One region of the Peribacillus sp. B-H-3 genome, then DNA from elsewhere that is predicted to be linked to it. Evidence: riboswitches for the same ligand, from Rfam matches in the RefSeq annotation. Region 1 holds a riboswitch; each other region holds the start of a gene.
What was found. A riboswitch is a leader RNA that binds a small molecule or an ion and turns the genes downstream of it on or off. The one in region 1 is predicted to bind cyclic di-GMP.

Region 1 (8,133 bases):
GCAGCAGTTTAAAAGTACACATAAAAAGAAAGCGGAATTTTCTTGCTTCTAAGCAAAAAAGGATTATAATGAGGGTAAACTTGTCTGCTTAGGAGTTGAAAGTGCATGCTTTCTAATATTGGCCTGCCAGGAATAATTTTAATTACCGTTCTTGCATTAATCGTATTTGGTCCAAACAAGCTCCCTGAAATGGGCCGCGCAGTAGGTGCTTCATTGCGTGAATTTAAAAAAGCGACCTCCAATTTAGCTGATGACATAAAAGAAGATATTAAGATTGATATAGAACATGCTAAAAAGGATGCTGAAAAATAATCACAAAAGGCACCAAGGCCATCGCCTTGGTGCCTTTTTTTGGCTGAACCCCTCTTTGGTTAATCATGAAAGGGCTCAGAAAAACAGCCTGTTAACGCAGATTGGTAAATCGCCATGATGTCTTCCTTTTTAAGCGGAAGCGGACTTCTTGCCAAAAGGCGTTTTTGTTTTTCTCCTTCCTCTGACAGCTTTGCAATATTCTCGGGCAAGATTCCGTATTCCCTGAGGGTATCTGGAATGCCGACATCACAGACTATTCTCCTCAATTCCTCTACACATCTTAAGCTCGCTTCCTCTTCTGAAAGAAAAGCTGAATGGCACCCCATCGCATTCAGTATATCCGCCATTTTTTTCTTGCAGGCTTTACGGATATATCCCATTACATAAGGAAGAAGCACCGCATTTGATTCTCCATGAGAAAGGTGGAACTGCCCGCCCATAGGGTAAGCCAGGGCGTGGACACCCGCAACACCAGCATTAAAGAATGCAAGTCCGGCAATATAGCTTCCATGGCACATATCTGTCCGTGCCTGCTTGTCATTACCGTTTTGGACCGCCCTTCGAAGTGATCGTGAAATAAGGCGGATAGCATGAAGAGATAATGCCTCCGTCTCAGGGCTGCTGTTTAGGGAAACATAAGATTCTACAGCGTGTGTCAAAGCATCCATCCCGGTTGCTGCAGTCACTTTAGAAGGAACAGATAAAGTCAGCTTAGGGTCTGCTATAACTATATCCGCGAGCAAAAAGTCATGTGTGATTACATCCTTGGTTCCATCAAGGGAAAGAACGGAAATATTCGTAACTTCAGAGCCTGTGCCGGCAGTGGTAGGAATAAGAATTTTCGGCAGGCCTTTTCTTGAATCTTCCTTGTTCCCGTCAGGTTTAAATAATCTGCAGCACTTCCTCCCTGTACTGACAGGACGGCAGCGAGCTTGGCCAAGTCCAGTGTACTTCCTCCACCCAGTCCGATTACAAGTTCTGATTTGCTGTTTTTTGCATATGCTATCAACTTTTCCGCAGATTCCAAAGGAGGTTCTGGCACGATGTCAGTATACAATTCAACTTCATATCCGCTATCCCTTAGAGGATTTGCCACTTGATCTGTTATAGAAAGCTCATGAAGTACTGGATCTGCAACTAATAAAATGTTTGTTGCCTGAAACTTGCTTACCGCAGGAAGCAATTGGTCCATTGCTCCCCAGCCGACATAATTTAACGGGGCAAAAACAAGTGCAGCTGACATTTTAATTCCTCCTGTATATTCAGAATGCGCTTACATCATTCTTTAGCCATTTGAAAGAATTCAAGATGCCGAGTAGTATTTCCTTTATTTATAAATTGGGAGTCAAAAAATTAGAAAAACAACATGAAAAAGACGCCTAGCATATGCTGGCGTCTTTGATGCGTTTGCGGCGAAAAGACCGTTGGGCCACATCCCGAACGTGCTTAATAGCATGTCTTTCGTCTTATGCAAATTAGCTCATCGCAAGTAATATCTTATCATGCTTACCGCAAAATTACAAGTAACTATTTAAAAATGATACATTCAGCAAAACTAGTCCTACAATTCAGCATTCCTGAATAAATATGTACGAGCCTGTGTGTAAAACAATGGATGAGGTGAAGAGTAATGAATGCTATCTTAGGCTATATAATTTTAGGATTATCACTTGCAGCGCCAATCGGCCCCATAAATGCTGCCCAGCTCGATAAAGGAATTAAAAATGGTTTCTGGCATGCATGGATTTTAGGCCTTGGAGCAGCCTCTGCAGATATTTTTTATATTTTACTTGTATACTTCGGCCTCGTCCATTTTCTAGAAATCCCCTTTTTAAAGACATTTCTCTGGCTTTTCGGCTTTTTTGTCCTCTGTTATACAGGGATTGAAAGCATCATCAAATCCGGGAATATTCAAAATGACAGGCACCATAAGAAAGAATCCTTGATCAAATCCTTTTTCTCCGGCTTTTTCATGTCCTTATCCAACCCCCTCACCATTTTGTTCTGGCTTGGCATTTACGGTTCCGTACTGGCAAATGCTGCTGAAAAATATGAAACAAGGATGCTAATTATATACAGCATGGCAATTTTTTCGGGTATTTTTTTATGGGACATTACAATGGCATTTATGGCAAGCAGTGCAAGAAAATACTTAACCGGCTTTCTGCTTCGCTGTATATCGGTCATTTCAGGTTTATCCCTTATAGGATTTGGCATCTATTTCGGCTTTCAGGCATTTAAATTATTGTTTTTATAAATAATGAATTTTTTTATTCGGGATAACTTTTTTTAACACATCGGCAACATCATAAATAACCAAGTCTTTTATAATTTATCAATCTTTTTCATCAAAAAATATATGCTTTGCTTCAAGCATGTCACCAGCTGTGACAATTCCAAATGAATATTGCTTTTGCCTTCTTTTATCAGTAGGTGATCCAGGATTAAATAACAAACATTTATTTTCATGAGCTATTTTTGGAATATGGGAGTGTCCATAAATAATCATATCAACGTCTTCATCCTGAAAGGCAAAAAGCGCTCTCTTCTCTGTTGTCCACTTTTTGCCGTGACCATGAATTAGGCCAATTTTAAATTGTTTCACAGTTAGAATCAGTTTTTCAGGGAATATTTCTAAAATCTCCTGTGAATCAATATTCCCATAAACGCCTTCCACTTTTCCGTATCTGCACAGTTCTTCGTAAACCTCCATAGTCTGCCAGTCGCCTGCATGCAGAATCAAGTCGGCATTGTTTAGCTCTTTCAATAATATGGAGGGAAGTTTTTTTGCTTTTTTAGGCATATGAGTGTCTGAAAGGACTATAATTTTCATCAGAACGCCTCCTCTCTCTGTCATTTTACCCGCTCACAAAAAAGAGAACCCCTTTTTCTCATTGACGTAAGCTTTTCTGGTTTTTATACTTGATGAACAAAGAAAAGTGAAATTAGGTGAGTATTAGTGGATTTTGATGTTAAATTTCTTTCCTTTTATGTAGTACAGGTAGAAGGAAGCGGAGAACAAGCTGATAAAAAGTTCAAGCATTTTCAAACCATAGATGAACAGGGATATGAAAACAGTCCATTAAAGGAATTCCTGGACGGTGAATTGATGAAAGTCGCCAAAAGAAAGGCTGAACGCCATCCAAAAGCGGAACAGGTTCCTACTAAAATTGGCTTCTTCCTTGTAGAAGAAGGACATGAATTGAATTCAAACCCAAATTATAATTTATTTAACCGTGTACGTTTTGCGGAAACACTGGAAGCATTTCACGAAGAAAACGAACAATTTGTCCGCTCATATCTGGATACGAGTGCTGTCAGGGGCGGAGTTTTTATTGTGGTATCAGCCAAATTAAGCAGGTACTTTGATGAACCTTTTGTATTCTTGCTAAAATGCGATTTTGAGCCAAAAGTTGCAAGCATATCAGATGAACGCTCCCTCATCCGGAACGTTGAAATGGCAATCACCACAAAAAATATGAAATCTATTCAGTATCCTTATATGCCCGAAGAAGGAATGGTTGAAGAAGCCGAGCTGAAAATCCACCAGGCTTCTCATGCCCGCTATTTCGAGGACTTTCTTAAATTTGTGGACTATAAAGAATCTATGCCTGAAATCATGAAGACACAGGTCATGAATATGGTTCAAGAGCATGTATATGAAACCTTTGAAGACAACAGCGAAGAACTGAAGCAGTTTGAAGAAGACCTTGAAATATGGGGAGCGAGCGAAAAACGGGAAATCAGGGAACGCCTTGATACACACCAGGTTATAGAAGTAGTCTCCCAGATTGTCGAGCATACTCCAGAAGCCCAATTAAAAATGAAACTTGGAGAAACCGAAATCAAAGGCCTTCTCGGCAGCTTCGGAGATACCATCCATCTTGGCAAAATCAACGGCAAGTATATCCTGCTCGTGGAATCCGACTCCATCACCTTTGAAAAAGGCGTATCTCCGATAGAATTTCATAAGCCTGATGATCTGCAGGAGATTATTGATAAGATTAGTAGGAAGAGCTTCGAAGATTAAGGAAATCATTGAGAAATAAACCGAATTGAGACCTGCTAAAATGTAGGAAAAACATTGAAACACACGTGATAACATTGAGAAAAGTGACCGATTTGGTGACCCTTCATATGATGGAAAAATCGTTGGTATGATAAGTTATAACGACTCATTTAGTTAATCCATAATAAAAATTTCAAAAACACAGAATCCCTATTTATACCCAGCAATTCGAACTAAACTTAATGCCAAAGACTGCAGTCGACAACCTGACTATGAAGGCGACTCTTCATATGAAAAAGCCTGGGAATACGATGAAGAAAAGGGAGAATATACAGTACAATCAGTAAGCAAAATGATTGTGGAAAGCACATTATTCCCAGCTAATACTACTTATGATAAACTTAGATTTTTAGAGTTTCAAAATTAGACCAATTAAAGATATGAATAGAGATTTTTTTTATTGGTGGGGAAAAAATAGCGTACTTCCTTAATATAATTTAATCACAAGTGTACACGGCTTTTGTTTTATAAATTATTATTGGTTGATTTAAACCATAGAGGCTGGGATTTCCAGGAGGACATATTGAACCTGGTGAAACTCTAGATGAGTGCTTTAAACGGGAAGCACTGGAAGAAGGTTATGTTGAAGGAGAATGTAAGTTATTAGGACATATAATAGTTGACCATAACGAAAATCCATTATGGACAGAAAGTAGTCCATATCCTAAAAATGGTTTTCAAGTATTCTAAAAAATGAATATCATAAAACTGCTCGATTTGAAGGTAAATATGAATCTGCTCAACAAATGTTTGTAAATCCCAATGATGTTTCCTCATATTATCACAAATGGCACATTCTTTATCAGGAAATATTGGATTGTGCTATACAATAGCAAAGACCTTCTAATCACGAAGGTCCTTTTATTCTTTATATTATCAACAATATTCATAGCCTTTTATTTAAAAATAAAAAGAGGAGCAATTTAACTTTCCAGCCTCCTCTTTTGCTACATTTCTAAGATTTAATATCTTTTTAGAACAACATATAACGCTAAGCTTTAATCAACATTTTTAAGATTTGTTGACTTTTTGTCTTTGCGTCTATTTTTACAAACTAAAATATAATTATCCATCTATGGTTTTGCTTTCTTCGATTAAAGAGAATAAGTTTTGATATTGTTCCTTCCATTTTCTTTTACATGGTATAAAGCATTATCAGCCTTTCTCATTAATTCATGTCTTGTCGTTCCATCGATTGGATAAAGAGCGATTCCAATACTGGAAGTTGTTTTGAAGACATAACCATCAATATTCCAGGGTTCTTGAAGAGAGGAGAGAATACGTTTGGCTACCTTTAACACATCTTTTTCCTCTTCAACATCTGTCAGAAGGATAGTGAATTCATCTCCACCCTGTCGTGCAAGCGTGTCACCTTCTCGCAGACAGTTTTTTACTCTGTTGGAGAATTGCTTTAAAAGTTCATCCCCTATGTCATGTCCTAATGTGTCATTAATGTGTTTGAACTTGTCCATGTCCATATACATAACCGCTATCTTACGCCCATATCGCTCTGCTTCTTTTAAGGCTTGTTTTAACCTCTCTTTAAACATTCTTCGATTTGGTAACTTGGTTAACGTGTCATGATATGCCATATAGGATAATTTTTCTTCATACATTCTTCTCTCTGTAATTTCTCTGGATACCACTAAGAAATGGTTAAAACTATTTTTAATGTCAAAGACTGGAGTCACTTTTCCCTCCAGCCATATCCAATTCCCTTTTGTATCTTTAAATCGGTACTCAATCACACCGCCTTCTTTTGTCCTTGCCATTTCATCTAATTGACTACGCACTTTAAGAAAATCTACTTGGTGCATCCAATCTCTTGCACGATTCCCTTCATACGCTTCCGATGGGAAACCTAACACCGAGACATGAGATGGAGAGGCATATCGAAAGAAACCATCCCATTCAATGACACATACTAAATCCGTCATATTTTCTGTAATTAGCCGATACTTTTCTTCACTTTGACGAAGAGCTTCCTCTATTCGTTTTCTACTGGTAATATCATGATACATCATCAAAAATGCTGGATTTTCTTTATGTAGAATCGTAATTCCTGTCACTTCTATATCAATTTGAGTCCCATCCAGACGAATAACTTTTTCTTCAGTGGGAGCGATAGGTATACCCAATTGCGACCATTCTTTAATTCGCCTTTCAATGATATCAACCGATGTGGGATGAAAATAATTCGTAATTTTTTTTCCAAACAGTTCTTCTATAGACTTAGCACCTAATAGGTTAATACATGCTGGATTTACATATTGAATTACACCTGCTTGATACACGACAATGGGTTCTGGAGAGTATTCTACTAATTTCTTATATTGTTCTTCACTTTGTTTTAGAGACCTTTCCAATTGTTTCTGCTTAAATAATAAATCCATTGCTATTTTCCTCCTATGGTAACTCAGCCGTCCTTACAAATGCTAATCCTATGGTAACTCAGCCGTCATTAGCATTGCCTTAGACCTGGAGCTTTGCGTCCCTGACTTTCGTACAGGTTTGCCTTTTTCAAGGATTCTTTTCACCTTCTTATCTTTGAAAACGCCAAAACCATGAAAAATTGAGAATTATTTTATCGGCAAAATCACATGGATCGTTGTTCCTTTGTTTACTATACTCTCGATTATTAAAGTTCCACCATGTTCTCTGACTATCTTTTCACATATCAACAAGCCTAATCCAATTCCTTTTTCTTTGTTACTAAAGTAAGGTTCACCAACATGTTTTAATCGTTCTTCTGAAATACCAATACCCTGGTCAATAATACAAAATTTGATGGATTTATGAGAGTGACGTATCGAGTGAATGGAAATAGTCCCTCCATTTAGCATGCCTTCTATCGAATTCTGAAGAAGATTGATAACAACCTGTTTTATTTTGTTTTCTTCACAATGGATAGATGGTAGGTCATCCTCATACTGTTGTAAAAATTCTATGTTTTTCATAAGGGCTGGTGATTCAAATTGTTCAACAGTTTGTTGTAGAAGAGTGTTTACATTTACTTTCTTTTTTTCTGTTGATGGAGGCTTCGCAAGATTAAGAAATTCTCCTACAATGCTTTCTAATTTATGAATCTCAGATAATATTAAGTTTGTATAAGGACTATGTTGAAGTAACTGAACAAATCCCTTAATAGAGGTCAGTGGATTCCGTATCTCATGGGCTACTCCAGCGGCCAACTGTCCCACAACAGAGAGTCTTTCCGTTTTCCGTATGGCTTCTTCTGCTTTCCTGCGTTTCGAGTTATCACGAGCTACCACAACCAGACTTTCTACTTTCTGATTTCCATCTATTACAGGCGTTCCTTGAGCCTCGAGGTAAATCCAATTCCCATTCGCATGTTTATATCGAAAATCAACATAAAAGGATTTTTTAGTCAAAATAGAATGGTCGTATCGATTGAAAATACGAGGAGAATCATCAGGGTGAATCCAATCAAAGACTCTATTCCCTTCTAAATCATTTGGCGAATAGCCGAGTACCTTTTGGTGTGATGGAGAGGCATAGCGAATGTTTCCTTTTGTATCGATTACCTCGATTAAGTCCAGCGTATTTTCCGCAATCAGACGAAATTTCGCCTCACTTCTTTGTATAGCTTCTTCATTTCGTTTCCGTTCAGTGATATCGTGATACATCATCAAAAAAGCAGGTTTCCCCTCGTGACTAATGGTAATCCCTGTGACCTCTAAGTGAATTTGAGTCCCATCCACCCTTATAATGGTTTCTTCTGTTGGAGGTAC
Region 2 (8,133 bases), 2.0 Mb from region 1:
CGCGCATTTGCTCAGAGGAAAGCAGCTCTTCTTTTTCATCATAGCGCACTTTCACTTGTTCAAGAAGCCACTCAGAAATTTCTTCTGTATCCTTGCCTTTCAAATCTTCCTCTGTAATGTCGCCTTCACTTAGAAGATTTGCGTTCACATAGTCAACGATTCCAGCAGTGTTCAATGATTCTTCTTCTTCGCTGAACGTGCCAAATGCGGCAATCGCCCTATGGATAGAAGAGCTGATCATGTTTTCTGCAATGCTTCGGAGATTTTCGCTGTCAAGGACATCAAAACGCTGTCTGTAGATGATTTCACGCTGCTGGCGAAGCACGTCATCATATTGAAGCAGCTGCTTACGTGCATCAAAGTTATTTCCTTCAACACGTTTTTGCGCTGACTCAACAGCTCTTGATACCATTTTGCTCTGTATCGGCTGGGTATCATCCATGCCAAGGCGTGTCATCATGTTTTTCATATTGTCAGATCCGAACCTGCGCATCAATTCATCTTCCATTGATAGATAAAATTGAGTCACACCCGGATCTCCCTGGCGTCCTGAACGTCCGCGCAGCTGGTTATCGATACGCCTGCTTTCATGGCGTTCCGTACCAATGACTGCAAGGCCGCCCAATTCTTTCACGCCTTCACCAAGCTTAATGTCAGTACCGCGTCCAGCCATGTTTGTAGCAATCGTAACTGCGCCCTGCTCGCCGGCATTCGCAATAATTTCCGCTTCACGTTCATGATTCTTCGCATTCAGCACATCGTGGCGGATGCCTTTTTTAGCCAAGTAATTTGAAATGATCTCTGATGTTTCAATGGCAACTGTACCGACAAGTATCGGCTGCCCTTTTTGATGGCGCACTGCAATATCCTCGACAACTGCCCTGAACTTGCCGTCCATGGAAGCATAAATCAGATCTGCACGGTCATCACGGACAATGTCACGGTTTGTCGGTATGACAATGACGTTCATATTGTAGATATTGCGGAATTCCTCTTCTTCCGTTTTAGCTGTACCAGTCATTCCGGAAAGCTTTTCATACATACGGAAGTAGTTTTGGAATGTGATTGTCGCAAGAGTCATGCTTTCGTTCTGGATTTCCAGGCCTTCTTTTGCTTCAATAGCCTGGTGCAGCCCTTCACTATAGCGGCGGCCCTTCATTAAACGGCCGGTAAATTGGTCAACAATGACAATTTCGCCTTCCTGCACCACATAGTCGACATCAAGGTGCATTGTTACATGAGCCTTTAATGCCTGGTTAATATGATGGTTCAGGGTAATATGATTGATATCGAACAGGTTATCAATATTGAAGGCTGACTCAGCACGGTTGATTCCTTCTTCCGTAAGCTGGACACCTTTCGTTTTTTCATCATACGTATAATGAGTATCCTTTACCAGCGTTCGGACAAAGGCATTCGCCTGGATATACAGTGCGGTTGATTTTTGTGCAGATCCGGAAATGATAAGCGGTGTACGCGCTTCATCGATCAGGATGGAGTCAACTTCATCGATTACTGCATAATGAAGCGGACGCTGAACCATTTGCTCTTTATACAGCACCATGTTATCACGAAGATAATCGAAGCCAAGTTCATTATTCGTGCTGTAAGTAATGTCTGCCTGATACGCTTCCTGCTTTTCTTCCTGTGATAGGCCATTTAGATTCAAGCCGACAGTCAAGCCAAGGAATTCATAAAGCTTGCCCATTTCAGCAGCATCACGGCTGGCCAGGTATTCATTGACCGTAACTACGTGAACGCCTTTTCCAGTGATCGCATTCAGATATACTGGCATAGTGGAGGTTAGAGTTTTACCTTCACCGGTTTTCATCTCAGAGATATTCCCGTCATGAAGGGAAATCCCCCCCATCAGCTGCACATGGAAAGGATAAAGCCCCAATGCACGCTTGGCCCCTTCACGCACAACAGCAAACGCCTCAACAAGCAAATCGTCCACCGTTTCGCCGTTTTGGTAGCGCTGCTTGAATTCTTCAGTCTTTGCCTTAAGTTCGCTGTCAGAGAGAGCAGCCGTCTCCTGTGCAAGACCCTCAATTTGATCAGCTATACGCTGAAGCCTCTTCACGTCTCGTTTGTTTGGATCAAATACTTTGTTTAATATATTAAGCATTCATTAACGCTCCTCTTTATCGATAGAATCAATAATACTTGCTGACTTAATGATAGATTTGTTATCTCAACTTTCCTGGCGGTAAAGCCAAGTCATTTTTAATTTTGAATGGGAGTGCGGCATGAAATGGAAGTAAAAGGCTGACATGCAGTCCCTGTTTCCTCATTCTCTTAACAGCCGCGCTTTATGGGCTGCTTTTAAAAAAACTGCCTAATAAGCCCACAATTAATATTACCATTTCTATATGGCAGGTACAACTTACTGTATTTGAATAAAAGATGGATAATATAGCATTAATGCTGTTAAAATGTAAATAGACTAGATTAAATAACATATATATGATAAATAAAGAAAAAGTTTCAGGATGTGGTGACATGATCGGAATCCGCGTGAGAAGTTTAAGAGAAAAAAGAAAAATGTCCATGACAGAGCTCGCAGACAAAGCAGGAGTGGCAAAATCGTATTTAAGCTCGCTCGAAAGAAACCTGCAAACCAATCCCTCTATTCAATTTCTCGAAAAAATAGCTGCTGTGCTGGGGGTGCCCGTAGACTCACTTTTGCATGATGAGCCTGACACAGAAAACCTGGATGCCGACTGGCTGAATATCATTCAGGAAGCCATGGATTCAGGAGTGACCAAAGACCAGTTCCGCGAATTTATTGAATTCAACAAGTGGAGATTGAAAAAAGAAGATGAATAAGGATCCTAAGCAGGAACCAAAAGCAATTTAAGTATGTAATATAGAAAGAATTCTTCAAGACAAAGCCCTTAAACAACCGGTAATATTACCGTATGTTTAAGGGCTTTCAAATTACATCAGCTTTCTGTATATGTATTTTCACAAATTTTCGGCCCGCCTTGATTGAATAATGATTGCTTTGATAAGAGAAATTGCCTGATATCGTCCTTGTTAATCCCAATTAATTTAGCTTCCTTAATTAATTCAACCCACTCTAGATCCAATACAGTCTTTCCCATCATTAACCTCCCAAAATACCTTTGTATTTCAGGCAGACCGGCCGCCATAGCATTATTCCACCCTTAGACCCGTGACTTTGCGTCCCTATCTTTCAATAGGTTTGCCTTTTTCTGCATTCATATAAAAAATCAGCTAGTTTTCTTATTATAATAGTTAAGCAGGTTAACCTATGCTGTTTCTTGTCGATTATTTTAGGAATTTTCCAACTATTTATTTACATTTTATACTAATTTTTAACAAAGAGTATCTTTTAACTGGGGGGAAATGCGCTTATAATACATGCAGCTGCACCGCATGTCGAACAATGAGGTTTTTCGTTTATTTGCTTCCTGAAGTGTAATTCTTTTTAACAGATTCATATTTATGCTGGCTGTTTTCTATTGAAACAGCCTGGAATAGCTTTTGATCCGTTAAGTCTGCCCCGCACACCGGGCAGAGCCATTGGCCATCACCCGCACTGCTAAAAGATGGCCTGTGGCATTTATAGCAATTTTTCCGGTACATACTGACAACCCCTTCATCGTTTAATCACTTTCTCGTTTTTTGCGTTTCTGCAGAATAAGCAATGTGCCTCCTGAAATGGTCAAAAATACTCCAGCCAGCAGGATGTTGTAAGTATCAGAAGCTGTATCCGGAAGCTTTTCTCCCGTTTGGTTATGGTCAGCATGCTTTGTATCCAAGTTTTGCGGCTGTTCAGGTATGCTCCCGGAATTATCGGGAGTATTGCCAGGTTGATGCTGAGGGGCGCCAGGATCATTGTTATCGCTTGGCGGCGGTGTTACAGAAGAATCCGGCTCTTCAGCATAAAATTTAAATAGAGCTTCAGCTGCAGAACCTTGGAACTCATTCCCCAGTTCTTCAGGCATCTTTACGGTATATTTTAGAGTTTCAGATTGGCCGCTTTTTAAGAAGCGAGGAGGAAATCCCTTAAAATCAGCTAATTTCCCTTTGTATAAGAAATGATTATTCTTGTCTTGAACGGATAATGTCAGGTTTTCAAATAACTCTTTTTCCGAATGCTTTTTTTCAACAAAAGAATAATAATTAAAATCCCTTTTCCCCTCGTTGCTAATGGTAATTTCACGAGGCATCCAGTCACCTGGCTTTAAATTGCCTACCTTAAATAAAAATTGATTAGGGTTTGTTTCAATATCAATTTCCTGCTCCGAAGCTTCCGAGACACTTGGATAGATAAAGCTGTATATCACCAATAAAGCAGCAATAAGCAAAACCGGCTTTGCCAATAGCCTTTTATTATGCACGGCATTACCCCGCAATCACCATGTAGTTTCAAATCAGCATCACAATTAATATAAATAAAGGCGGGAAAAGATTTCCCGCCTTTATTAAGCTATTTCATTATTATTTTGATTCTCCAGCAGTTTGCTGAGCATCAAATTTCCAGTGAAGATTTATAGAATCACCCTGGAATTGATTTTGGTCTGCGTTGTTATCGACAAATTCAAATTGTACATATAAGTTATCCTGAGTATGAGCTTTTATTCCGTTCCTCTCTCCACCCTGCAACCCAAACCATGTTGGACTTACATTTTTCACTTGATCAGGAGTCATGTTTTTCAATTCGTAAAGAGTTTTGCTCGCAATTACATTGCTTGGTCCAAGTAAGCTTGATTTATCTTCATTCTTTAGGAAATTCACCTTGATATGCTTTCCAAAATCATCATTATTATCACCTTTGGCATCTTTAATTTCATAAGTAGTTGTTAACAACACTTTTGAGATATCTAAAGATCCATTGTTTTGCAGTTTAAATGTACGGTTCATCCAGTCTCCCGGTTTAATGTTGTTTACGTTGATGATGACATCAGGATCAACATTTAAATCCAAAGTTCCTGCTGCAAATGTATTGTTTGTTGTTTCAGAGTCACTGAAGAAGGCAAATGTTCCTCCGCCTACTAAAGTCAAACCTAGTGCAGCTGCACCCATTCCTAAACCTAATTTTTTCTTAAGACTCATTTCTTTCTTCCTCCCTGACCCTATTGGGTATGTAATTTTATATTGATTCCTGCATTGCTGCAGGAAATGCAACCTTTTTAAGCTGTTTTAGTTTTGTCCTGGTTTTTCTTAGGGTCAATTTCCTTTAAGGCTTTTAAGATGGAAAATGCTGCATAAGCCAGAAGCAGCAAGCCCGGAATGATCATCAGCAGCGCTGAACCTGTTTTCGATGAAGCGTAATTTATGAAATATCCCGCATAAGGAATTGTGACTCCGTTATATTTATCTATTACATTGGCAGAAAGCACTGGCTCAAGATCAGCCGCATCGTTGTTATCTCCTTTTGTCCGATAAGAAACATCTGCTCCTGATTTCATGACCTTTTGAATCCTGTGAGTGATCGTTTTATCCTGGTCTGCCTGGAAGGTAATGATGTCACCTTTTTTCAGCTGAGTTTTTTCCTCGGCTTTCAGGGGTTTAACAGCAATCACTGAGCCTGTCAGAAATGTCGGTTCCATGGAGCCTGAGAGCACGGATTTCAGCTGATACCCAAAGGCCTGCGGAGCACCTCCGGAAGCTTTGGATGTGACCACGAAGAAGGCCATCAAAATCAATAGAGCTGCGAGCACGAAGGTTAATGCATTACTCAGGAATTTAATCAGTTTTTTCAAAATAAACACCTGCCTGTTATAATGATTTAGATCGTTCTTTTTAGAGAACATATTCTTTTTAAAGAGTATCGTATCGTTCTACATAACGCCTATAATTCGTTCGTTTTGTTCTTTTTAATGAACTTATATTTGAATTATAGTACAAAGGTAGCGATCTTAAAAATCCTGAAATCGTCCATTCGTTCCATAAAAAGGACTAATTTCGTTCGTTTTTAAGAATATACTCACTCTTACTCATTATTTTGTATTTTTTAAAGAACGTAATGTTCTTTATAATGGATGAAAGATATTAAGAATTCATCAAAAGGAGAGACGATATGATTGGTGGAAAAATAAAGGAATTCCGGCAGAAGAAAGGCTATTCACTCAATGGGCTGGCAAATAAGATAGGCATCTCCAAGTCTTATTTGAGCTATATTGAACGGGGAATCCAGAAAAATCCTTCCATAAAAATCTTATCAAAAATTGCAGATATACTGGAAACAACGGCGGAAGATTTGATGGGAGATCCTAAAGAACAGGAGAGGCTCGATCCTGAATGGGCGGCTCTTTTACAGGAAGCAATCGCCTCTGGCGCGAGCAAGGAAGAACTTAGCTCCTGGATTGAATTCATAAAATTCAAAATGATTTCAAACCCGGAATGAAACAAACAGGGCTTATCATTCTGGTTCTCGGAATACTTTGCCTCTGCTTCTCTCTTTATAAAATGAATATGCAGCACAAAGAACAAAAACAAAGCATGGCACAAGCAAAGTCAATGATCGCACAGCAGCACAAACAGCAGACAGACATAAAGCCTGCAGCAAAGCCACACGCAAAAAATGGAGAGGTTATTGGAATTCTGAAAATTCCTGTTCTGAAAAAGGAGCTGCCAATCGTGGAAGGAGCAGATGAAGACGACCTGGAAAAAGGAGTTGGCCATGTTTCTTCGACCTCCCTGCCAGGGGAACACAGACAAATTGTCCTCGCCGGACACAGAGACACCGTTTTCAGAAGGCTCGGAACCCTCAGGAAATCTGATGAACTGACTGTCCTGTTAAATAATAAAAGATATACCTATATCATCTATAGAACGTACATTGTTGATAAAGATGATACAACGGTCATTCGCAGCACGGATCCTGAAGAAATTCTTACGCTTAGCACCTGCTATCCCTTTTCCTATGTCGGGCATGCCCCGAAGCGTTATGTGATTGAAGCAAAGCCAAAATAAAAATCTCCATTTACGGCACACCCGTAAATGGAGATTTTTTAGGATAGTGCAAGTCCACCGTAAATCAGCGCTCCTGCAATAACATATGCTGGATGGACCTTCAGTTTTTCCATCAGCACGTAGCTGATGGCCGCAATTGCAGCAGTCTGGAGAAGCCCTGAGTCCCTGTACGAAGAAAAAAAGAAATCATATGTCATAACTCCAAGCAATACTGCTATGACAGGACGAACGCTCATGGTCATTCTTTTAACCTTTGGCGATTCTTTATGCTTCATCAGCAGGCTTAGTAGAGCCACCATGAGCAGAAGCGATGGGCCGACTGAAGCTAGTTCGCCAACAATGGCACCCAGGATTCCGCCCTGCTGGTATCCGATATAACCCGCTAATTTAGTGGCAATCGGTCCCGGCAATGCGTTTCCAAGTGCAAGCACCTCGCTGAATTCATTCACTGACAGCCAATGATAATGGTCGACCACTTCTTTTTCGACCAGCGGAATGGAAGCAGGACCTCCTCCATATCCAAGAATGCCCGGCACAAAAAAGGCCCAGAAAATCTTAAAATATATCATGGCGCTGTGCTCTCCTTTTGCTTTTTATCAGAAGGTGCATCTTTTTTAAGAAGCGCCCCGAGCAGCAGCACGAAAATGATAATGGCAGGATGCACATGCAGCACCTGCATCAGCACCAAGCTTACGAGGGCAAGAATGATGGTCCAGAGCCATCCAAGATTTGAGTTCTTTGATTTCTTGATAAAATCCCAGGTCATTGTTAGAAGCATTACGGCAACCACCGGGACAACTGCTTTTGTCATTCCCCTTACCCATGGCTGATCCCTGAATGTATTTAACACATTCAGAAGTAAAATCATGAGAAGGATAGTCGGCACGATGGCTGCCGCGACTCCGTTAAGCATGCCCCAAAAGCCTCCGACGCGGTAGCCGATATATCCCGCAAGCTTCGTCGCTATCGGTCCGGGCAGTGCATTGGCCAAAGCCAGCACGTCACCGAACTCATCCGAATCCATCCATTTATACTTTTCCACAACTTCCTTCTGTACAAGAGGGATAGCTGATGGGCCCCCGCCAAAGCCAAGCATGCCCACTCTGAAAAAGGCCATAAAAATATCAGTTTGCTTCATGTTGATTCACCGCAGTTCCTCTCTTAAATCTAGCTCATTCTCATTTT
Region 3 (8,133 bases), 1.9 Mb from region 1:
TATAGTAAATAAAGATAAGATATAAACAAAAGGTAAATATTGCGATCACTTAACATCCTCCATACTAAAATCTCATTGTTAAATCAGCCACCTTGTTTCATAGCAGCAAAGTTTACGAAAACACCCATTCACTTTATCCGTTCATGACAACTCCGCCATTGGGGCTTAAAATCTGCCCTGCATAAAAACTGGCAGAATCTGAAGCAAGGAATAACACACTTTTGGCGATTTCTTCAGGAGCTGCAAGTCTTTTCAGAGGATATTTGGCAGACTCTTCTTCAATATAATTCTCGCCAAATGCCTTAAGAATATCTGTCAGAGTTCCGCTTGGTGCCACTGCATTGACTAAGATGTCCGGTGCAAGCTCTCTGGCAAGCGCTTTTGTAAAGGCATTGATCCCGCCTTTTGCAGCTGAGTAATGAGTGAACTCCTCACACCCAAGGCTGCCCAGGTCAGAGGAAATATTGATGATCCTTCCCCGTCCTTTTTCCTTCATCCTTTTTGCAGCAGCCCTTGCATTATAAAAAGTGCCATATAAATGAACCTTTATCATCCGATCCCATTGTTCATCACTTAGGTCAGTAATAAGGGAGGATTGTGCGAACCCGGCATTGTTCACCAGAATATCAATGCTGCCAAGATGTTCATCCATATATGTGAACATGCTTTCCACCTGTGCTGAATCCGAAACATCCGCAAAAAAGGCCAGGGCCTTCACGCCATGTTTTTCTGCTGCTGCTTTCACCTCTTCAGCCTCTTCATGATTGCCTGTATAATTAATCAGGATATTGGCTCCCTCACTAGCGAACTCAAGGGCAATGGCTCTTCCAATACCTTTGCTGGAGCCTGTAACCAATACATTTTTTCCCTGAAATTTCATAATAATCTTCCCCCTCCTTAAATCTTAAATTTACCGACAAGCTCTTGAAGCTCTTCGGCTGTCTTTCCTAGAGAATTTGAGGTTGCTTTGATTTCTTCCATAGAAGAAAGCTGTTCATAAGTAGCGTCAGAGACACGTCCCGAGAATTCCGATGTACTTTGGGCGGTAGTTTTCATTTCATTTACCGATGCTGCAACTTCTTCTGATGATGCAGAAATCTGTTCAGAGGCTGCAGATACCTCATGAATCTGCATGGCCACCTCTTCTGCAGAATCTAAGATACGCTTGAATACTTCACCAGCTTCATTTGTAAGCTTCAAACCTGCTTCAACATTTTCTTCTCCTTTTTCCATAACAGAAATGGAGGAAGCAGAATCCTGCTGAATATCCCTGATCAGCTCCGTAATTTGAGTGGCTGAACTTGCAGATTGCTCCGCCAGTTTTCTTACTTCATCTGCAACTACCGCAAACCCCTTGCCATGTTCTCCTGCCCGGGCAGCCTCAATGGCAGCATTCAGGGCTAATAAATTGGTTTGATTGGCAATGTCAGATATAATCCGGACAAAATCATCTATTTTTGTTGTATTGTCATTTAGCTTGATAATCGCGCTGCCAATTTGATTCACAGAGGTATTGATCAGGCTCATCTGCTGAATTAATCGCTGAATAATATGGTTTCCATCCTTCGCCTCACGTGAAGTAAGCGTGGAAGACTCTGAAACTATAAAGGATGATCCGGCAATTTTCTGGATTCCGTAGGCAGTTTCTTCAATAGCAGCTGCACTTTCTTCGGTCGTCCTTAATGTAATTTCATTGCCCTTTGCGACCTTCGCCACATCATCTGAAACCTTCATTGAATAATCATACGTTTCAGATGCGTTTGCTGAAAGTTCTTCTGCAGAGGCTGCAAGATAGCTCGAAGTGTCATGAATATTGGTTATCAGCCCATTTAAGTTTTTCACCATCTCACCGATGGATCCTGATAGCCTGCCCACTTCATCGCTGGATGCTGCGGCCATATTGATATCCACCGTCAAATCTCCTTTTGCGATGCTATCTGCAATGCCAACCATTTTTTTCAAAGGCCTAAGGAGCCTGTTTATTACAAAATAGAGCAGTGACATCATGACAATCAGCCCGCCAATGGAGATGAGGATCTGATTTACTATAGAGGAATTTAAAGATTTATTTATGTACTCTGCCGAATAGTCAATTCCCAATACAGCAATTGTTTCACCGTTATAGGTAACAGGTGTAAATACTGTTCTCCAAGTGCCGAAGCTGTCCTTAAAGATATCCGTAACCTGAGGCTTGCCTGTTGAAATTGCAAGTTTCGCTGTTTTTAAATGGATGGGGGCAATATCCTTGAATAATTGGCCCGGCTTATAAATTTCATTTAAGTCACTGGTATATCCAATTGGAGCAAATCCGCCCTGATCCGGTTTCCAAATATAGCTCCAGCTCATGATTCCCTGTTCTTTTTTTATCGAATCAAGCTCTTTTTGGACATTCTTGAACACAAAATTATCCGGACTTGAAACACTGAGAAGCTGATGTATCTGTTCAGGATTCAAGTTCTTTTCTGTAAGCATGCCGACACTGCTCAGTTCATGCTGTAAATCTTCCTGCATCTTATGCTTTAAACTGTAAATGCTTGTGCCAGAAAGTATTCCCGTTAAAATCAGCACAGTAATAAAAACAATAATTAAAATCTTGTTCCGGAGTGAAAGCTTTTTTATCATAAGTTTTCTCCTTTTTTTAATTTGAGGTTCCTGGCCATCTTTAGCCATAAAAAAACACACCTGTTTACGGTGCGGTACAAATTAAAAACTAAAATGTACGGCAGCCCGGCTGTCTTAGCAGTTTAACTGCCTTAGATCCGCGGCTTTGCGTCCCCATCTTTCAATGAGTTTGCCCTTGGCTAAATATCTATAGATTTTTTTAAACGTACCCTATTCCCTCATGTACAAATACTTATATCGGAAACAAACAATAAATATTAACTCTCATTTCAATATTTATATAAATTTCCCACAACTTCCATAAAGAACCTTACTGACTTTTACAGCAAAAAAATAACTTTGAATGAATTCATTGACGATTATAAGATGGCTTGTACAGCAAGGGTATCGATATCAGCGCATAAATGACGGCCAGTTTGATTAACTGGCCGATAGTGTGTATCCCGGAGTGCGGGATCTTTAATTTTCTTTTTGCTCTCCATTTTCTTTTTCTGCACCCTGGGCAGCATTTTTTTCTGCTGATTGTTGTTTAATCTGCTCACGTAAATTTTTCCGTAAATAATCACGCAATTGCTCTGTTCTTTTAATTCTTCCCATCGTCACTGCTCCTTCCATAATCATTTCATCATTAGTATATTATCCCGTTCTCCATTTCGTGTGGACAATATCCAAATTTTCTAATAATTATTCACAAAGGAAGCATTGCATCACTGATTTGTTTTTCCTGATGAAAACCCCTCGAATAGCCGCCCTCCATGTGGTCTTAAGACATTCTCAGTTAGAATAAGTACCCTATTTTTTTCATTATATTGATAAAACGCATCGAAAGCATCAACAAAGGTTTTCGCAAATTGAGCATCAAATTGTTTTAATGACCGGACAATCCACTTAGAAGAGCCGATCCATTTCCCGTTTGTTCTCAGCACAAACTCATGAAGAAGGCCTGCCAAAGTATTCGCTGAAAAAATCGCTTCTCCCCGGTCAGCTGCCCCAATGAAATCATCCAATGCATCGGTTATAAAGTACCTTTTTACATCAATGGTTTCTTTGCTCCAACGCTTCGGTCCTTGTGCTAAAAGCTCTTCAGCCTCTTTTTTCATTGAAGAAACGAACCCCTCATCTTTTAGGACGATTCCTTCTGAAACCATTTTTGGCAGGCATGGCTTTGCCCTTTCGCAATCGCTTTTAACATACTGCTGATAGGATGTTAAATTGTGCACAAACACTTCAACAGGCCATCCATTTTCAAATATAGATTCCCTGTAAGAAGATGGGACAGTCTGATCAATGATCACAATATCTAAATCAGAGGTACCAGTCTCTTCTCCGCGGACTACACTGCCTGCAAGAATGGCACCCTGGCAGCCTGCAAAATATGAAGCAACAAATTCCCTGGCCGCATCAATCGGTTTTTTCCTTAATACATTCCCCACATTTCATTTCCCCTTTTGTTTTTCAGCCAATGAAAAGGATTCGAACTCCACTCGTTTTGTTGTTTCGTATTCGGCTATTTCTCTTTGATTCAATTCAATTTTTTTGCTGAACAAAGGGCCGTCATAAACAAATGTGTGATATTCTCCCGCTTCACCCATTGGGCAAATATCCATGTTTGCTATTTCCTTGGCAAACTCCCAGTCTATTGTTCTTCCCAGCCACTTTTCCAATTTTTCATCTTTAATCGTACGGATGACCATTGCCCGATACCCTGATTCTGTGAAGCGTTGAAGATTTTCAAAGGCATCCTTCTTCTCCATCCAAAGAGGATACAAAGCCTCAAGTCCAGTCTTTGCGGCAACATCCTCACCCCAGTCACGATGCTCCTGTAAATATAAATCTCCAAATGCAATCGCGTCTGCACTATATTGTTCCTTAAGGTGCAGAACATCCCGAATAAAACAATCCGTGTATGTATCCATATCCACCTCAATAAAGTGGATCGGAGTATTCAGGGCTTCTGATTGCGCCCTAATCATATCCCTTTTTTCACCATGTCCAAAGGTCCTGCCGATTTCCTTGGACGCAGTCGTTAAGAGACATACCACCTCATGCCCTTCTTTTCTTAACTTGTCAAAACTTAGACATGCATCTTTACCGCCGCTCCAGGATAATAATATTCTCAATTTAGTAGTCTCCTTTTTCATAAAGGCAGGATTTATATGCTTGAACATTTGGCAATAACATCATGCTCACTGCTGCTGCCAAAATGGCAAGTAATTATCCACTCCTTTATTTCCTTGGCTTCCTTGCCTTTATTATAAATGTCGTTGGAACCATTCTCGCTTTATATAACGAATAGTGCCTTTTTGAAAAACCCTCCTGCTGATTATGGTATTTGGCGGCTGTTTCTCCCTCTACCAATCTTTCAATCGTAAAACCAGCCTGTACTAATTCATTTATATAGGTGCTAAGTTTTCTTTTATATAAGTATACCGGCAGATTTCCGCCCTTAAATGAGCTGTATGAATAGATCTCTTCCTCCTGATAAGATCCCTGCATCTTCACTATTCCGTCCTCTGCAAGCAGATTCGTGTAAAAAGGATGTTCCCAGCTAAAGATAAAACTGCCTCCCTCCTTAAGGTAAGAATAAATGGCAGAAAGAGTTTTGGGTAAATCTGTGGTCCAGCCGAGTGCATAAATCGAATAAATAATATCAAAATAATCACTCGGGAGACCAATAGAATCCTCCATCGCAGCACAAAAAAGCCGGGCATCCTTATCTTTCAGAACAGCTTTTGCCGTTTCAATCTGTGCGGATGATAAATCCACTCCCCACAGCTCCTGCGCTTGATGATCTGCCATATATTTCAAGGAATGCCCGCTTCCGCACCCAATATCCAGCACCCGTCTGTTTTCAATTTTGTCAAATAATCCAATTTCTTCTTCTGTCACTGTGTATGGCCCAAACTCCGGCAGTGCTTCTATTCCATAAAATTCCGGCGCTACATGATTCCAGCATTTTTTGTTATGCTCAAGTATTTCAATTCCCTTCATAGATCCTGCTCCTTCCATATACCATCCTACTTTTCGCTGGACTGTTGCAAAACTCCTCTATTCTTTAGGCTCTTTTGTTAAAGATTGTTGTTTTTTAATTTAATGTGTTTTGTGAGGCGATTCCATTGTTAAGGCAGGTTGATTGAAGCGAAAGGTGCGAGACTCCTGCTTAGATTAGCGGAACAGGTGAGACCCCGCAGGCGCAGCCGAGGAGGCTCACCGCCGCCCCGCGGAAAGCGAGCATCCTGGAGCGGAAATCAACCCCTTGTTCCATAGCAACAAAGTTTACGAAAACAGCCATTCTTTAATACGGGATATATGAATGGATGGAGGCAGCGGAGAATATATTGGGAAATGAATAGCTTTTTAAAGGAGGCTGGACGGATGCAAAACACACAGCCGGAAATCGGGAGAATTGCAGAGATATTAGTTAAAGATCAATTATCAAATGGCTCCTGGGACTATCCTTTTGAAACAGGATTAGTGTCAGATGCCTATATGATTATTTTATTGAGGATATTAGAGAGAAATGATGAACATTTGATAAAACAGCTTACAGACCGAATTATCAGCAGGCAGGAGAAAAATGGGGCCTGGAAGTTATTCCAAGATGAAAATGAAGGGAATTTATCATTGACCATCGAAGCCTATTACGCGCTTTTATATTCAGGACTGAAGCATAAAGACGAACCAAACATGAGAAAAGCCCGCTCCTTTATACGTTCCAAAGGCGGTTTAAAGGAGGCCCGCATGTTTACTAAAATGATGCTGACGATAACCGGCCAATACAACTACCCTTCCATATTCCCCATACCACTTGAAGCCGTACTCCTTCCCCCTCTTTTTTTGCAAACATCTATGATTTGTCCGTATATGCGCGTTCTAATTTCATTCCGCTCCTTCTTTTAGCAGACCGCAAATTCCAGGTGAAAGTGACTAATACCCCTGATCTGGGCGATTTGATGCATACAAAAAGTATTCGGGATGACAGCAACTGGGAGGAATTGGAATCCAAAGAATACCGTTCAATCTTTTCTTCCATCAAGCAAGGTGCAGAAACGCTCATTGATATTACAGCCAATCATCACACTTTTGCCGAAAAAGCAGCCGAAAGATTTATGCTCGACCGCATAGAGCCGGACGGGACTCTTTATAACTTTTTCAGTTCTACCTTTTTTATGATTATTGCATTGCTCTCTCTTGGGTATTCCAAAAATGATCCAGTCATCGTAAGGGCTGTCAAAGGACTGAAAGCCACAGCTTGCACCATCGGCGGTTTTACCCATATTCCCTATACCACGGCACATGTATGGAATACTGCATTAATCAGCTACTCGCTGCAGGAATCAAAGGTACAATCAGCACATGATTGCATTAAGAAAGCAAATGGCTATCTTCTTTCCCGGCAGCATACGAGATACGGAGACTGGGCTATCCATAACTCAAAGGCGATTCCAGGAGGATGGGGTTTTTCTGATTGCAATACAATCAACCCTGATGTAGATGATACCTCAGCTTCTCTCAGGGCTTTGGTTCCTAAGCATGATTCCTTCCCGCAGCAAAAAAGCTCCTGGGTCCAGGGATTATCCTTCATCCTTTCCATGCAGAATGATGATGGAGGATTTCCGGCCTTTGAAAAAAATACCGATAAGCACCTTTTCACGCTTCTGCCGATTGAAGGAGCAGACACCATCCTCACAGACCCGTCGACTTCTGACCTTACTGGAAGAACACTCGAATTCCTCGGAACATACGCCAATCTTAAAAAAACTGAAAGGTCCATGAAGAAAGCCATCTCCTGGCTTCTCCACAATCAAAGAAATGATGGATCATGGTATGGAAGATGGGGAATTTGTTACATCTATGGCACCTGGGGAGCGCTTACCGGATTAATGGCGGCAGGCTTCCCGCACGATGACCGCAGAATAAAAAAAGCGGCAAAATGGCTGATGAACATTCAAAACAGCGATGGGGGATGGGGAGAATCCTGCTATAGCGATATCAAAAAAGAATATGTCCCACTTGGCGCCAGTACCTTAATCCACACAGCATGGGCAGTTGACGCGCTCATTTCCCAGTCCCCGCACGCCACAGCCGAAATTAACAGAGGAATTTCTTTTCTGATTCAGAATGGCGAAAAGGAGGATTGGACCGCTTCTTATCCGGCCGGGCAGGGGCTGGCTGGGTATGTGTATGCCCACTATCACAGCTACCGCTATATTTTCCCCTTGCTTGCATTAAGCCACTACCAAAGAAAATACAGTGTTTAACAGATAAAGAGGAATCAAAGCGGTTCCTCGTTTCTTGCTCCCGGAACGCGCCCGGTTTATCCTCCTGCCAAAATAGCAATGCTATTAATCATAAACTTCACATAAAAAAATCCATATGTGTTTTTTCACTTCTATAATAAAGAAGCCGGTCCTGCAAGTTGCCTGTATGAAATTCGAATTTATGTCCATCTGGGTCAGTAAAATAAATGGATTTTTTATCTTCATCACTTCTTTCACGGCCTGGAAGGAT

Region 2: it holds a riboswitch for cyclic di-GMP, as region 1 does, so the genes downstream of both, ACN6MY_RS00040 (anti-repressor SinI family protein) here and ACN6MY_RS13020 (diguanylate cyclase domain-containing protein) in region 1, are expected to answer to the same signal.
Region 3: it holds a riboswitch for cyclic di-GMP, as region 1 does, so the genes downstream of both, ACN6MY_RS22625 (methyl-accepting chemotaxis protein) here and ACN6MY_RS13020 (diguanylate cyclase domain-containing protein) in region 1, are expected to answer to the same signal.

What each region holds. Positions count from the first base shown of each region.
Region 1 is NZ_CP183879.1:2,622,314-2,630,446, reverse strand. It holds gene ACN6MY_RS13055 (YjcZ family sporulation protein) at 1-12, shown strand, start outside; gene ACN6MY_RS13050 (twin-arginine translocase TatA/TatE family subunit) at 106-312, shown strand; partial or broken gene ACN6MY_RS13045 (iron-containing alcohol dehydrogenase) at 372-1,555, opposite strand; gene ACN6MY_RS13040 (LysE family transporter) at 1,943-2,569, shown strand; gene ACN6MY_RS13035 (metallophosphoesterase family protein) at 2,648-3,145, opposite strand; gene ACN6MY_RS13030 (DUF3900 domain-containing protein) at 3,272-4,342, shown strand; partial or broken gene ACN6MY_RS13025 (NUDIX hydrolase) at 4,822-5,214, shown strand; gene ACN6MY_RS13020 (diguanylate cyclase domain-containing protein) at 5,476-6,774, opposite strand; cyclic di-GMP riboswitch class I at 6,824-6,907, opposite strand; gene ACN6MY_RS13015 (EAL domain-containing protein) at 6,961-8,133, opposite strand, start outside.
Region 2 is NZ_CP183879.1:4,080-12,212, forward strand. It holds gene secA (preprotein translocase subunit SecA) at 1-2,128, opposite strand, end outside; gene ACN6MY_RS00035 (helix-turn-helix domain-containing protein) at 2,503-2,829, shown strand; gene ACN6MY_RS00040 (anti-repressor SinI family protein) at 2,946-3,110, opposite strand; cyclic di-GMP riboswitch class I at 3,136-3,223, opposite strand; gene ACN6MY_RS00045 (hypothetical protein) at 3,427-3,612, opposite strand; gene ACN6MY_RS00050 (TasA family protein) at 3,633-4,370, opposite strand; gene ACN6MY_RS00055 (TasA family protein) at 4,471-5,085, opposite strand; gene sipW (signal peptidase I SipW) at 5,163-5,735, opposite strand; gene ACN6MY_RS00065 (helix-turn-helix domain-containing protein) at 6,053-6,379, shown strand; gene ACN6MY_RS00070 (class D sortase) at 6,376-6,948, shown strand; gene ACN6MY_RS00075 (chromate transporter) at 6,987-7,517, opposite strand; gene ACN6MY_RS00080 (chromate transporter) at 7,514-8,086, opposite strand; gene ACN6MY_RS00085 (gamma-glutamyltransferase family protein) at 8,132-8,133, opposite strand, start outside.
Region 3 is NZ_CP183879.1:4,531,939-4,540,071, forward strand. It holds gene ACN6MY_RS22615 (sodium:solute symporter family protein) at 1-49, opposite strand, end outside; gene ACN6MY_RS22620 (3-oxoacyl-ACP reductase family protein) at 134-880, opposite strand; gene ACN6MY_RS22625 (methyl-accepting chemotaxis protein) at 898-2,622, opposite strand; cyclic di-GMP riboswitch class I at 2,719-2,806, opposite strand; gene ACN6MY_RS22630 (hypothetical protein) at 3,082-3,219, opposite strand; gene ACN6MY_RS22635 (nucleotidyltransferase domain-containing protein) at 3,330-4,055, opposite strand; gene ACN6MY_RS22640 (diphthine--ammonia ligase) at 4,059-4,742, opposite strand; gene ACN6MY_RS22645 (class I SAM-dependent methyltransferase) at 4,849-5,613, opposite strand; partial or broken gene ACN6MY_RS22650 (squalene--hopene cyclase) at 5,998-6,815, shown strand; gene ACN6MY_RS22655 (prenyltransferase/squalene oxidase repeat-containing protein) at 6,792-7,883, shown strand; gene fosB (metallothiol transferase FosB) at 7,981-8,133, opposite strand, start outside.